Regions from separate parts of the Streptomyces sp. NPDC001902 genome, predicted to be linked through region 2. Evidence: riboswitches for the same ligand, from Rfam matches in the RefSeq annotation. Region 2 holds a riboswitch; the other holds the start of a gene.
The links. Region 2 has a riboswitch for glycine ahead of gcvT (glycine cleavage system aminomethyltransferase GcvT). Riboswitches for the same ligand answer to the same signal wherever they lie in the genome.

Region 1: it holds a riboswitch for glycine, as region 2 does, so the genes downstream of both, gcvP (aminomethyl-transferring glycine dehydrogenase) here and gcvT (glycine cleavage system aminomethyltransferase GcvT) in region 2, are expected to answer to the same signal.

What each region holds. Positions count from the first base shown of each region.
Region 1 is NZ_JBIATA010000051.1:6,426-13,160, reverse strand. Features, by position in the region: gene gcvP (aminomethyl-transferring glycine dehydrogenase) at 1-2,089, opposite strand, end outside; glycine riboswitch at 2,245-2,349, opposite strand; gene ACFYYN_RS42690 (PRC-barrel domain-containing protein) at 2,451-2,831, shown strand; gene ACFYYN_RS42685 (DNA polymerase IV) at 2,744-4,195, opposite strand; gene ACFYYN_RS42680 (MerR family transcriptional regulator) at 4,289-4,912, opposite strand; gene ACFYYN_RS42675 (bifunctional nuclease family protein) at 5,104-5,577, opposite strand; gene ftsR (transcriptional regulator FtsR) at 5,666-6,412, opposite strand; gene ACFYYN_RS42665 (FHA domain-containing protein) at 6,432-6,735, opposite strand, start outside.
Region 2 is NZ_JBIATA010000043.1:17,988-24,722, reverse strand. Features, by position in the region: gene ACFYYN_RS40890 (hypothetical protein) at 24-833, shown strand; gene ACFYYN_RS40885 (AAA family ATPase) at 868-1,545, opposite strand; glycine riboswitch at 1,718-1,819, shown strand; glycine riboswitch at 1,821-1,947, shown strand; gene gcvT (glycine cleavage system aminomethyltransferase GcvT) at 1,999-3,111, shown strand; gene gcvH (glycine cleavage system protein GcvH) at 3,197-3,577, shown strand; gene glyA (serine hydroxymethyltransferase) at 3,642-4,913, shown strand; gene ACFYYN_RS40865 (L-serine ammonia-lyase) at 5,069-6,451, shown strand; gene ACFYYN_RS40860 (hypothetical protein) at 6,509-6,735, opposite strand, start outside.

The DNA.
Region 1 (6,735 bases), on a different contig from region 2:
CGGGCTTCGCCAGGCCCACCAGGGCGTTGAGGTTCGCGCCGTCCACGTAGACCTGGCCGCCCGCGTCGTGCACCGCGGCGCAGATGTCGCCGATGTGCTCCTCGAAGACGCCGTGCGTGGAGGGGTAGGTGACCATGAGCACGGCGAGCTCGTCGCGGTACTGCTCGATCTTGGCGCGCAGGTCCTCGACGTCGACCTCGCCGTCGCCCGCGGTCTTCACGACGACGACCCTCATGCCGGCCATCACGGCGCTGGCGGCGTTGGTGCCGTGCGCGGAGGACGGGATGAGGCACACGGTGCGCTGGGCGTCACCGTTGGCGCGGTGGTATGCGCGGACGGCCAGCAGGCCGGCGAGCTCACCCTGGGAACCGGCGTTCGGCTGGAGGCTGACCTTGTCGTAGCCGGTGACCTCGGCGAGGCGCTCCTCCAGCTCACGGATGAGCGTCAGGTAGCCCTCGGCCTGGTCGGCCGGCGCGAAGGGGTGGAGCGCGCCGAACTCGGGCCAGGTGACCGGCTCCATCTCGGTGGTCGCGTTGAGCTTCATGGTGCAGGAGCCCAGCGGGATCATGCCGCGGTCCAGCGCGTAGTCGCGGTCGGCGAGGCGGCGCAGGTAGCGCAGCATCGCGGTCTCGGAGCGGTGCTGGTGGAAGACCGGGTGGGTCAGGTAGTCCACGCCGCGGGTCAGACCGGCGGGCAGCGCGTCCCCGGTGGTCGCGTCCAGGGCCTCGACGTCGGCGCCGGTGACGCCGAAGGCGTCCCAGACCGCGGCGAGGTCGGCGCGGCCGGTGGTCTCGTCGCAGGCGATGCCGACCAGGTCGGCGTCGACCTGGCGCAGGTTCACCCCGGCCTCGCGGGCGGCGGCCACGACCTCGGCGGCACGGCCGGGCACGCGGGCGGTGACGGTGTCGAAGAAGGCTCCGGTGGTCACCTCGACACCGCCGGCGCGCAGGCCCGCGGCGAGGACCGAGGCGTAGCGGTGGGTGCGGCGGGCGATCTGCGCCAGGCCCTCCGGGCCGTGGTAGACCGCGTACATGCCGGCCATGACGGCGAGCAGCACCTGCGCGGTGCAGATGTTGCTGGTGGCCTTCTCGCGGCGGATGTGCTGCTCGCGGGTCTGCAGGGCCAGACGGTAGGCCCTGTCGCCGTCGGCGTCGACGGAGACGCCGACCAGGCGGCCCGGGAGGCTGCGGGCGTACGCGTCACGGACGGCCATGTAACCGGCGTGCGGGCCGCCGAAGCCCATGGGCACACCGAAGCGCTGGGTGGTGCCGACCGCGATGTCCGCGCCGAGCTCGCCGGGGGAGGTGAGCACGGTCAGGGCCAGCAGGTCGGCGGCGACGGTGACGATCGCGCCGAGCCCGTGCGCCTGCTCCACGAGCGGCTTGAGGTCGCGCACGGCACCGGAGGCGCCCGGGTACTGCAGCAGCACGCCGAAGACGCCGCGCTCGGCGATCTCCGCCGGGATGCCCTCGCTGAGGTCGGCGACGACGACCTCGACGCCGGTCGGCTCGGCGCGGGTCTCGATCACGGCGACGGTCTGCGGGAAGGTGTCGGCGTCGATCAGGAAGACGCCGTCCTTGACCTTGCCGACCCGGCGGGCCAGGGCCATGGCCTCGGCGGCCGCGGTGCTCTCGTCGAGCAGCGAGGCGCCGGAGGTGGACAGCCCGGTGAGGTCGGCGACGACCGTCTGGAAGTTCAGCAGGGCCTCCAGGCGGCCCTGGGAGATCTCCGGCTGGTAGGGCGTGTACGCCGTGTACCAGGCGGGGTTCTCCATGACGTTGCGCAGGATGACCGGCGGGGTGAAGGTGCCGTAGTAGCCGAGGCCGATCATGGGGCGCAGCACCTGGTTGCGGTCGGCGAGCGAGCGCAGCTCGGCGAGGACCTCGGGCTCGGTGCGGGCGTCGGACAGACCGAGCGCCTCGGCGCTCTTGATGGTGTCCGGCACGGCGGCGGCGGTCAGCTCGTCCAGCGAGCCGTAGCCGACCTGCGCGAGCATCTTGGCCTGCGCACCGGCGTCGGGCCCGATGTGGCGCTGCTCGAAGGGGATGCCGCGCTCCAGCTCGGAGAGTGGGATGCGGTTGGCGGTCATCTGCGGAGGCCTCCTGGTCTGACGCGACACGGCCTCCCCCTCTGTCATCTGAACCTGAGAGCTTCACCGTCCCGCAGGTGCCGGGACGGCTTTCACCGTCGGTGAGGAAGCGGCCGCGCACGCGGTGTGCCGCCCTTCCTGCTTTCCAGAGTGACCTCACCCATGCGGTACGGATGCCTGAGAGATTCCGGGGAGGGTTTGCTCCTTCGGCGCCCGGCGGACGGTTCCCCGCGTCGCCAGGACTCTCCCGCAAGGGGTCAGCAGCCGCTGTCAGCGTACCAGCGCGGTCCGGGGACGGGTCATGTGACAGCCGCCACCTTTCGTGCCTAAATAGGATTAATCGCGACCAGTTGGAGGGACCGTGCAGACCGGTATCGATCCGCGCAGCCTCATCGGGCGCAGGGCCTTCGACCGCAACGGGATGAAGATCGGCACGGTCGACGAGGTGTACCTCGACGACGCCACCGGAGAGCCCGAGTGGGCCGCGGTGCGCACCGGCCTGTTCAGCCGCGACGCCTTCGTGCCGCTGGAACCGAGCGAGTTCACCGGGGAGGAGCTGCGCGTGCCGTTCGACAAGGCACTGATCAAGGACGCCCCGGACTTCGGCGTGGGCCGGCACCTCTCCCCCGAGCAGGAGCTGCAGCTCTACCACCACTACGGCATGAGCGGGCCTTCGCTGTCCGGCCCGGTGCCGGAGCCCCCGCCGGACCACGACTTCGGCAAGCTGGCCGGCGACGCCTGACGCGGGAGCCCCCGCAGGCCCGGTAACACCAGCGGGAGCGGTTCGGACGGCTCGAGTTCCGGGTCGGTCACCGCGAAGGTGCGCACCCGCCCCGGCGCCGGCGAGCCCGGCTCCTCGAAGCGGACGGTGACCCTCCCGACCCCGCTGCCCTGTACCCACCCCGCGCCGTGCTCGGTGTGCCGCACGTCCTGGCCCGGCACCCAGCGCCGCTCCGCCGGCTCCGGCTCCCGGGCTTCCTCCACGGGCCGCTCGTCAGCCCCCTCGGACGGGGCGGACCCCTCGCCCGCCTCCTCCTCCCGTTCGGCCGCCTGGGCGAACAGGTCCTCCTGCGTGAAGTCCGCGAGCCCCGCGACACCGACCCCGAGCAGGCGTACGCCGCCGGTGATCTCGACGGCCTCCAGCAGCCGCGCCGCGGTCTCCCGCACCACCGCGAGGTCGTCGGTCGGGGCGCGCAGGGTCTCCGATCGGGTCAGCGTCGTGAAGTCGTACCGCCGCACCTTCAGCACCACCGTGCGGCCCGAGCGGCCCGCCGTGCGCAGCCTGCGCACGCAGCGGTCGGCCAGCCGGTCCACCTCGAGCCGGACCCGGACGCGGTCGGTGAGGTCAACGTCGAAGGTGTCCTCGACCGAGACCGACTTGCTCTCGCGGTCGGCGACCACGGGCCGCTCGTCGATCCCCAGGGCCATCCCGTGCACATGGGCGCCGTGCGCCTTGCCGAGCAGCCGCACCAGCTCGGCCTCCCCCGCCTCCACGACCTCGCCGACCGTGAGGATGCCCGCCCGCCTCAGGTGCTCCGCCGTCGCGGGCCCGACGCCCGGCAGCGTACGCACCTGCATGGGGGCCAGCAGCTCGCGCTCGGTGCCGGGCTCGATGACGACCAGCCCGTCGGGCTTGGCCTGCTCCGAGGCGATCTTGGCGAGCAGCTTGGAGCCCGCGAGCCCCACCGAGCCGGTGACCCCGGTGGCCGCCCGGATGTCCGCCCGCAGCCGCTCCCCCACCGCGCGCGGGTCGTCCGCGATCCCGCCCGCCTCCAGGTCCACGAAGGCCTCGTCGAGGCTGAGCGGCTCGACCAGCGGCGACAGCCGTGACAGCAGTTCCATGACGATGTCGCTGATCTGCCGGTAGACGGCGAAGCGCGGCACGAGGTACGCCGCGTTCGGGCACAGCCGGCGCGCGTGGGCCATCGCCATGGCCGAGTGCACCCCGTGCACCCGGGCCTCGTACGAGGCGGTCGCGACCACGCCGCGCGGCCCGAGGCCCCCCACGACGACCGGCTTCCCCCGCAGACTCGGCTTCGCGGCCTGCTCGACGGCGGCGAAGAACGCGTCCATGTCCAGGTGGAGGATGGTCGGCGCGCTTCTCACAGTCACCGATGGTGCCCCACGGGTCCGACATCCGCCGTACGTCTGTACGGCGGACGGGTGGGCCGCGGTCCGATCCGGGCGGTTCGGCCCGGTTCAGCCCGCGCGGTTGCGGCGCCGGGCCAGCTCGTCGCCCGGATTGTGGCCGACCACGGTCTCCCCGGTGTCGACGCGCTCGGAGTGCAGCTGCGACAGGGCGCCCTCGACGTCCCGCCACACCACGCCCACGGCGATCCCGAAGATCCCCTGACCGCCCTGGAGGAGGTCGACGACCTCGTCCGGGGAGGTGCACTCGTACACCGTCGCGCCGTCGCTCATCAGCGTCATGCGGGTGAGTTCGGCTGGCGCGCTCGACCGCAGGTGCTGCACGGCGGTGCGGATGTTCTGCAGGGACACCCCCGTGTCGAGGAGCCGCTTGACGATCTTGAGGACCACGACGTCCCGGAAGCTGTACAGCCGCTGCGTCCCCGAGCCGTACGCGGGGCGGATGCTGGGCTCCACGAGCCCGGTACGCGCCCAGTAGTCCAGCTGGCGATACGTGATGCCGGTCGCCGCGCAGGCGGTGGGCCCGCGGTAGCCGACCCGTTCACCGGCCCCCTCCGGCTGCTGTCCCGAGGTGTCGCCCGAACCCCCTCCGGGGGGCGTCGCGGCGTTGCGGGCCAAGGCCCCGCGCATCGGATACGGGCCGCCAAAGGCCGTACCGTCGCCGGTGCTTCTCACGCCGACCTCCCGTCCCTTCGCACCCCTCAGGGCACGCGCACGTGCCATCGGGACTTTCCTCCTCGACGGTAGGCAGTCACTCCGGGTGCGTCAACGATCGCCACGCTCGGCACGCCGAGTGATATCAACCCCAGAGGTGGTTTCCCGTGTCCATGGTGGGGGTAGGTCTGGACGAATGGCCTTCGCGGGCCCTATTGACTGCTGGTTCCGAAGTCCTCCGGCGAGATCTGGTCGAGGAACTCGCGGAACTTCTCGACCTCGTCCTCCTGCTCGTCGGGAATGGCGATGCCGGCGTCGTCCAGCACCCCGTCGCTACCGTAGATGGGGGTTCCGGTGCGCAGCGCGAGCGCTATGGCATCCGAGGGACGGGCGCTCACCTCGACGCCACTGGCGAACACCAGCTCGGCGTAGAAGACGCCGTCACGCAGGTCGGTGATCCGGACCTCGGTCAGCGTCTGACCGACGGCCTCGAGCACGTCCTTGAACAGATCATGGGTCAGCGGCCGCGCGGGCGTCATGCCCTGCTGCGCGAAAGCGATGGCGGTGGCCTCCCCCGGCCCGATCCAGATGGGCAGGTAGCGGTCGCCTCCCACTTCCCGCAGGAGCACAATCGGCTGGTTGGAGGGCATTTCGACCCGGACACCCACGACGTCGAGCTCGTTCACACAGCAACCCTAGGCCGTGCCCGGCAGGTTTGGGTAGTCGGGACGGGCCCGGCCGGTCACCGACCGGGCGTGTCCTGGCCAATGTCGCTCAGAAGAGCCGCACCCTCAGCGCGGACTGCACCAGCGCCGCGTGCAGCCGCACGGACAGCGCCGCCAGCTCCCGCGCGGTGGCCTCCGCGTGCGTCCTGGTCTGCGGATTGCGGTGCCTGCGCAGGGGCGCGACCACCTGCTCCACCAGACCGGCCTCACGATCGGCGGCCGCCTTGACCGCCCGCAGATGGCGCGGTTCGAGCCCGAAGCGGCCCAGATCGGCCACGATCTTGGCGATGTTCACCGTTTCGGCGTCGTAGTCACCGTCAGGACCGGCCTCCACCAGTCCGTACGCCTCCCACTGGGCGAGCTCGCCCGCTTCGGCCCCCGTGGCGGCCAGCAGCTCGTCCCTGCCGATGCGCAGTGCCGCGGGTGCCTCCCGCTCCACCGCGCCGACATCGATCAGCTCCCGGGACTCCCCGGAGGACGGGACGGGCAGCGGCAGCGGTTCGCCGCGGTCGAGGGCGTCGAGGTGCTCGCGGATCACTTTCAACGGAAGATAGTGGTCCCGCTGCATGCGCAGCACGTGCCCGAGCCGTTCCACGTCCCGGACGGTGAACTTCCGGTACCCGGAGGGCGTGCGTTGCGGCTCCACCAGCCCCTCCGCCTCCAGGAAGCGGATCTTGGAGATGGTGACCTCGGGGAACTCCTCCCGCAACTCGTTGAGCACCGCGCCGATGCTCAGCAGCCGGTCGTCCGCGGTGGCGGTGCCGTTGCCGGCACCGCCCGACGGTGTACGAAGCATGAACCTTCCCTCGCGGGGGTCAGGCGCCCCACTGGCTCGCGTAGAAGACCAGTCGGTACTTGCCGATCTGCACCTCGTCGCCACTGGACAGGGTCACCGAGTCGATCCGCTCGCGGTTGACGTAGGTGCCGTTGAGGCTGCCGACGTCGGAGACCGTGAAGGAACCGTCCTGAGCGCGCCGGAACTCCACGTGACGCCGCGAGACGGTGACGTCGTCCAGGAAGATGTCGCTCTCCGGGTGACGGCCGGCCGTCGTCAGTTCGCCGTCCAGGAGGAAGCGGCTCCCCGAGTTCGGACCACGGCGTACCACCAGCAGCGCGGAG
Region 2 (6,735 bases):
CCTCAACCGGGAGATATCTCGACATGCGCATCACCAGGATCAACTCCACCCTCATAGCGGCGGCTGTCTGCGCCTCGCTGACGATGGGCCTCACCGGCGGTGTCGCGAGTGCCCACGCCCCCACCCGGAGCACGGCCGTCGAGGTCGAGCACCTCGCCGCCCGCGCGGCGCAGACGGGCAACGCCGAACTCATCGCCAAGCTGGGTGACACGCTGTCCATCGGTGCCAAGCTCACCCAGGAGGCCCAGGTCGAAGCCCCTGACTCGGCGAAACTGGAGGAACTCCGCAGGGGTCTGGAAGAGGCGAGCCAGCAGCTGGCCTCGGTTCTCGACCAGGCTGGTGCGGTATCTCCCGGTGTCACCGACCCGTCGGCCTACGATCCGGGCGCGCCACAACCGGGCCTGGAGCCGGCCGATCCCGGCCAGCCGGGTGACCTGAGCGCCGTCGACCAGATCGGCGGGCCGGGCGACCAGGGCGCCGCGGACGCCGTCACCGACGTCAAGAACGCGCTCACCAAGCTGGTCCAGGACGTCACGGACCTGCTGGCCAAGGTGCTGGCCAAGGACCTCGCGGGTGTGACGGCCGGTGTCGCCACCGTCGTCGCCGACCTGCAGGCCCTGCTGCTGGCGGTGCCGAAGCTGCTCACCGGCGCACTGCCGCTGCCGATCCCGCTGCCGCTCCCCCTGAACGACCAGGGGCAGCAGCTCTCGCCCGACGGGCAGCTCTCGCCCGACGGGCAGCTCTCGCCCGACGGGCAGCTCTCGCCCGACGGGCAGCTCTCGCCCGAGGGGCAGTTCGCGCCGGAGGGCGCGGCGGAACCGCAGGTTCCGTAGCGGTACCGTCCCTCACGCGTCGCGGCCCGGCCGCTCAGCCGTCGAAGTCGATGGCCTCGAGCTCCCGGGCCGCTTCGCGGTCCAGCAGGACCACCGAGGCGCACGCCGCGGGCAGCCGGCCGGCCTCGGCCTCCGCCAGCAGGCGGCGGGAGGCGTTGCGGTGCCGGACCATGGCGTACGTCGACACCCCCCGGCCGCGTTCGCGCTGGCCGTCCAGCGCGGTCCGCAAGGGGACGTCCAGCAGCACCAGGTGCATGCCCCGCCCGCGGCGCCGGGCCTGACGGGCGACCCAGGCGCGCACCCAGCGCAGGGTGCCGCAGTCGTGCAGGACGACGCTGTCGCCGGAGCGCAGCGCCCGCCACAACCCCGCGTAGTGCGCGATCCGCACCAGGGGGCGGTAGAGGGCGTACGGCAGCAGCCGCGGCAGCCGGGCCTGCCAGCGTTCCCGTACGTCCTGAGAGTCGATCAGGCGGGCACCCCCCGTCGCGCGCCGCATGAGGGTGCTCTTCCCGCCGCCCGGGAGGCCGGAGACGACCAGCACGTCGCCCGCCGGGTAGCGCAGGGTGCGCACGGGCCGGCGCCCCCGCCGCAGATCGAGGAGCCGGCGCGGCCGCACGGCCCGGCCCCCGCGGCGCGCTCCCCCGGCCCGCGCCGGTACCGGCCGGGACACGGCCGGACCTCCGGCCGTCGCATACGCACTCTGCCACCGCACAGCTCGCCTCCGGGTCCGACGTTCAAGAAATGGTAAATCCTGTGTCTTTGCCTACCCAGAGGAACGGCGGGGTTACTACCGGATCGGAACCGGACCGGGACATCCGGGACGCGATCGCGACAACGGCGGGAGCCCGTGCAATGATGGCGGCCTCAATCTCATACCGGCCGTTCGAGGCCGCGCGGGAGAGTTTCCGCACCGCCACGGCGGGGTGGGGCGCCGAAGGAGCAAGTCCTCCCTTGAATCTCTCAGGCACAGATACCGCGCGTCCGAGGCACATCTGAAAAGCGGACGAGTCCGCCCCGGCCGACGGGGCGCCGTCCCACCCAAGGTGCAAACCGGGACTCCTCCGCTCGGAGGGTCCAGGTGAACCTCTCAGGTTCCGATGACAGATGGGGAGGGCCTGCCCGTCATGGCCCTATCCGTCGTTTCCTTGCCTTGGGAGCCCGCCCGATGAGTGAACCCCGCCGTACCGCACTGGACGCGCTGCACCGCGCCCTCGGCGCCACCATGACCGACTTCGCGGGCTGGGACATGCCGCTGCGGTACGCCAGCGAGCGCGACGAGCACACCGCCGTGCGGACCCGGGCCGGTCTCTTCGACCTGTCCCACATGGGCGAGATCACGGTCACCGGTCCGGCCGCGGGCGAGGCCCTGGACCACGCGCTGGTCGGCCACATCTCGGCGCTGGCCGTGGGCCGTGCGCGCTACACGATGATCTGTGAACCGGACGGCGGCATCCTCGACGACCTGATCGTCTACCGCCTCGGCGACCAGGAGTACATGGTCGTCGCCAACGCCTCCAACGCCCAGGTCGTCCTGGACGCGGTGACCGAGCGCGCGGCCGGCTTCGACGCCGCCGTCCGCGACGACCGGGACGCGTACGCGCTGATCGCCGTCCAGGGCCCGGAGTCCCCCGGGATCCTCAAGTCGGTCACCGACGCCGACCTGGACGGGCTGAAGTACTACGCGGGCCTGCCCGGCACCGTCGCCGGCGTCCCCGCGCTGATCGCCCGCACGGGCTACACCGGCGAGGACGGTTTCGAGCTGTTCGTCGCCCCGGCCGACGCGGAGAAGCTCTGGCAGGCGCTGACCGAGGCGGGCGCGGACGCCGGCCTGGTGCCGTGCGGCCTGTCCTGCCGCGACACGCTGCGCCTGGAGGCGGGCATGCCGCTGTACGGGCACGAGCTGACCACCGCGCTCACCCCCTTCGACGCCGGACTCGGCCGGGTCGTGAAGTTCGACAAGCCGGGTGACTTCGTGGGCCGGCAGGCCCTGACCGCCGCCGCCGCGAAGGCCGAGGCCGCGCCGCCGCGCAAGCTGGTCGGCCTGGTCGCGCAGGGCCGCCGGGTCCCCCGCGCGGGCTACCCGGTGGTGGCGGGCGGCGAGGTGGTCGGCGAGGTCACCTCCGGCGCCCCGTCCCCGACCCTGGGCAAGCCGATCGCCATGGCCTACGTGGACGCCGCGCACGCCACCCCGGGCGCCTCCGGCGTGGGCGTGGACATCCGCGGTACGCATGAGCCGTACGAGGTGGTCGCCCTGCCGTTCTACAAGCGGCAGCGCTGAGGCACCGGTCACATCCGGCACAGCCGTCCCACCTGTCAAGACAGCCGTTCACCAGCACATACCGTCATCCAGGAGAATTCACGCCATGAGCAACCCCCAGCAGCTGCGGTACAGCAAGGAGCACGAGTGGGTCTCGGCCGCCGACGCGGACGGCGTGTCCTCGGTGGGCATCACCGAGCACGCGGCGAACGCCCTCGGCGATGTCGTCTACGTCCAGCTCCCGGCGGTCGGCGACACGGTCGCCGCGGGCGAGACCTGCGGTGAGCTGGAGTCGACCAAGTCGGTCAGCGACCTGTACGCCCCGGTCTCCGGCGAGGTCACCGAGGTCAACGAGGACGTCGTCAACGACCCCTCGCTGGTGAACTCGGCGGCCTTCGAGGGCGGCTGGCTGTTCAAGGTGAAGATCTCCGAGGAGCCGGCCGACCTGCTCTCCGCGGACGAGTACACCGCCTTCACCGGCAACTGACCGCTCGGGACCTCCCGACCGCTCCGCCCTGTCCACTCCGACCTCCGGACGGATGACCCCCCTGATGTCGCTTCTCAACAGCTCACTGCACGAGCTCGACCCCGACGTCGCCGCCGCCGTCGACGCCGAACTGCACCGCCAGCAGTCCACCCTTGAGATGATCGCCTCGGAGAACTTCGCTCCGGTCGCGGTGCTCCAGGCCCAGGGCTCGGTGCTGACCAACAAGTACGCCGAGGGGTACCCCGGCCGTCGCTACTACGGCGGCTGCGAGCACGTCGACGTCGTCGAGCAGCTCGCGATCGACCGGATCAAGGCGCTGTTCGGCGCCGAGCACGCCAACGTCCAGCCGCACTCGGGCGCGCAGGCCAACGCGGCCGCGATGTTCGCGCTGCTGAACCCCGGCGACACGATCCTGGGTCTGAACCTCGCCCACGGCGGGCACCTGACCCACGGCATGAAGATCAACTTCTCCGGCAAGCTGTACGACGTGGTCGCCTACCACGTGGACGCCGAGACCGGTCAGGTCGACATGGCCGAGGTCGAGCGCCTCGCCAAGGAGTCCCGGCCGAAGCTGATCATCGCCGGCTGGTCGGCGTACCCGCGGCAGCTGGACTTCGCGGCCTTCCGGCGGATCGCCGACGAGGTCGGCGCGTACCTGATGGTCGACATGGCGCACTTCGCCGGCCTGGTGGCGGCGGGGCTGCACCCTTCCCCCGTGCCGTACGCGGACGTCGTCACCACGACCACGCACAAGACGCTGGGCGGCCCGCGCGGCGGCGTCATCCTGTCCAAGGCCGAGCTCGCCAAGAAGATCAACTCCGCGGTTTTCCCCGGCCAGCAGGGCGGCCCGCTGGAGCACGTCATCGCGGCGAAGGCGGTCGCCTTCAAGGTCGCGGCGACCGAGGAGTTCAAGGACCGCCAGGTCCGCACCCTGGAGGGCGCGAAGATCCTCGCCGAGCGGCTGACGCAGCCCGACGTCACCGGGGCGGGCGTCTCGGTGTTGTCCGGCGGCACCGACGTGCACCTGGTCCTGGTCGACCTGCGCAACAGCGAGCTCGACGGACAGCAGGCCGAGGACCGGCTGCACGAGATCGGCATCACGGTCAACCGCAACGCCGTCCCGGACGACCCGCGTCCGCCGATGGTCACCTCGGGTCTGCGCATCGGCACCCCGGCGCTGGCCACCCGCGGCTTCGGCGCGGAGGACTTCCGCGAGGTCGCCGACGTCATCGCCGAGGCCCTCAAGCCGGGCTTCGACGCGGGGACCGCCGAGGCGCTCGGCGCCCGGGTCACCGCCCTGGCCGAGAAGCACCCGCTGTACCCCGGCCTGAAGTAGCGAGCGTCACCCGGTGTGCGGGGCCGGCCACGAGGGCGGTCCCGCACACTGGAACAAGTGCGGCGCACCCACGCCGCAACACGTACCACCCCGGCGGTGATCCCGCCGGCCGCCCGCGGACAACGGGGTCCGCGAACCCGAGGAGTCATCGCACCGTGGCCATCTCCGTCTTCGACCTCTTCTCGATCGGCATAGGCCCGTCCAGCTCCCACACCGTGGGCCCGATGCGCGCCGCGCGGATGTTCGCCCAGCGGCTGAAGAACGACGACCTGCTGGCGGGCGTGGCCTCCGTGCGCGCCGAACTGTTCGGCTCGCTCGGCGCGACCGGCCACGGCCACGGCACCCCCAAGGCGGTGCTGCTGGGCCTGGAGGGCCACTCCCCCCGCAGCGTCGACGTCGAGACCGCCGACGAGCGGGTCGAGCACATCCGCGGCAGCGGCCGCATCAGCCTGCTCGGCGTCCACGAGATCCCGTTCTCCGTCGCGGACGACCTGATCCTGCACCGGCGCCGCTCGCTGCCGTACCACGCCAACGGCATGACGCTCTTCGCGTACGACGAGGGCGGTGCGCCCGTGCTGGAGAAGACCTACTACTCGGTGGGCGGCGGCTTCGTCGTCGACGAGGACGCGGTCGGCGAGGACCGGATCAAGCTCGACGACACCGTGCTGAAGTACCCGTTCCGCACGGGGGACGAACTGCTCCGGCTCACCCGGGAGACCGGTCTTTCCATCTCCGGCCTGATGCTGGAGAACGAGAAGGCCTGGCGCACCGAGGCCGAGATCCGCGCGGGCCTGCTGGAGATCTGGCAAGTCATGCAGGACTGCGTGAAGGCCGGTATGACCCGCGAGGGCATCCTCCCCGGTGGCCTCAAGGTCCGTCGCCGCGCCTCCGCGACCGCCCGGCAGCTGCGCGCCGAGGGCAGCACGGTGGCGCACGCCATGGAGTGGGTCACCCTCTACGCCATGGCCGTCAACGAGGAGAACGCCGCGGGCGGCCGCGTCGTCACCGCCCCCACCAACGGCGCCGCCGGCATCATCCCGGCCGTGCTCCACTACTACGTGAACTTCGTGGCCGGGCAGTCGACGGAGGCGGAGAAGGAGGACGGCGTCGTCCGCTTCCTGCTCGCTGCGGGCGCGATCGGCATGCTCTTCAAGGAGAACGCCTCCATCTCCGGCGCCGAGGTCGGCTGCCAGGGCGAGGTCGGCTCCGCCTGCTCCATGGCCGCGGGCGGCCTCGCCGAGGTCCTCGGCGGCGGCCCGGAGAAGGTCGAGAACGCCGCCGAGATCGGCATGGAGCACAACCTCGGGCTCACCTGCGACCCCGTCGGCGGGCTCGTCCAGATCCCCTGCATCGAGCGCAACGGCATGGCCGCGGTCAAGGCCGTCACCGCCGCGCGCATGGCGATGCGCGGGGACGGGCGCCACCACGTCTCCCTCGACAAGGTCATCAAGACCATGAAGGAGACCGGGGCCGACATGAAGGTCAAGTACAAGGAGACCGCCCGCGGCGGCCTCGCGGTCAACGTCATCGAGTGCTGACGCCGCCCCGGACCCCGGCCCGCCCGGACCGCGGGAGCGTCGTCCCCGTGGGCGACGTCAGCGGTACGTGAGCACCGCCCACACGCCGGTCGCGGCGACCGCGAGTGCGTAGAGGGCGACGGCGGCGCGGAGGATGCGCGTCTTCGCCGGGGCGGCCAGCCGGGTGCGGGACAGCAGCCAGGCGAGGGCGGGGAGGACGAGGACGGCGTGGAGGCTGACGCCGTGGAGGGGCTTGAGGGGGGCCGTGGAGGCGTAGGCGGCGCTCTGGTGGCCGGTGCGGGTGA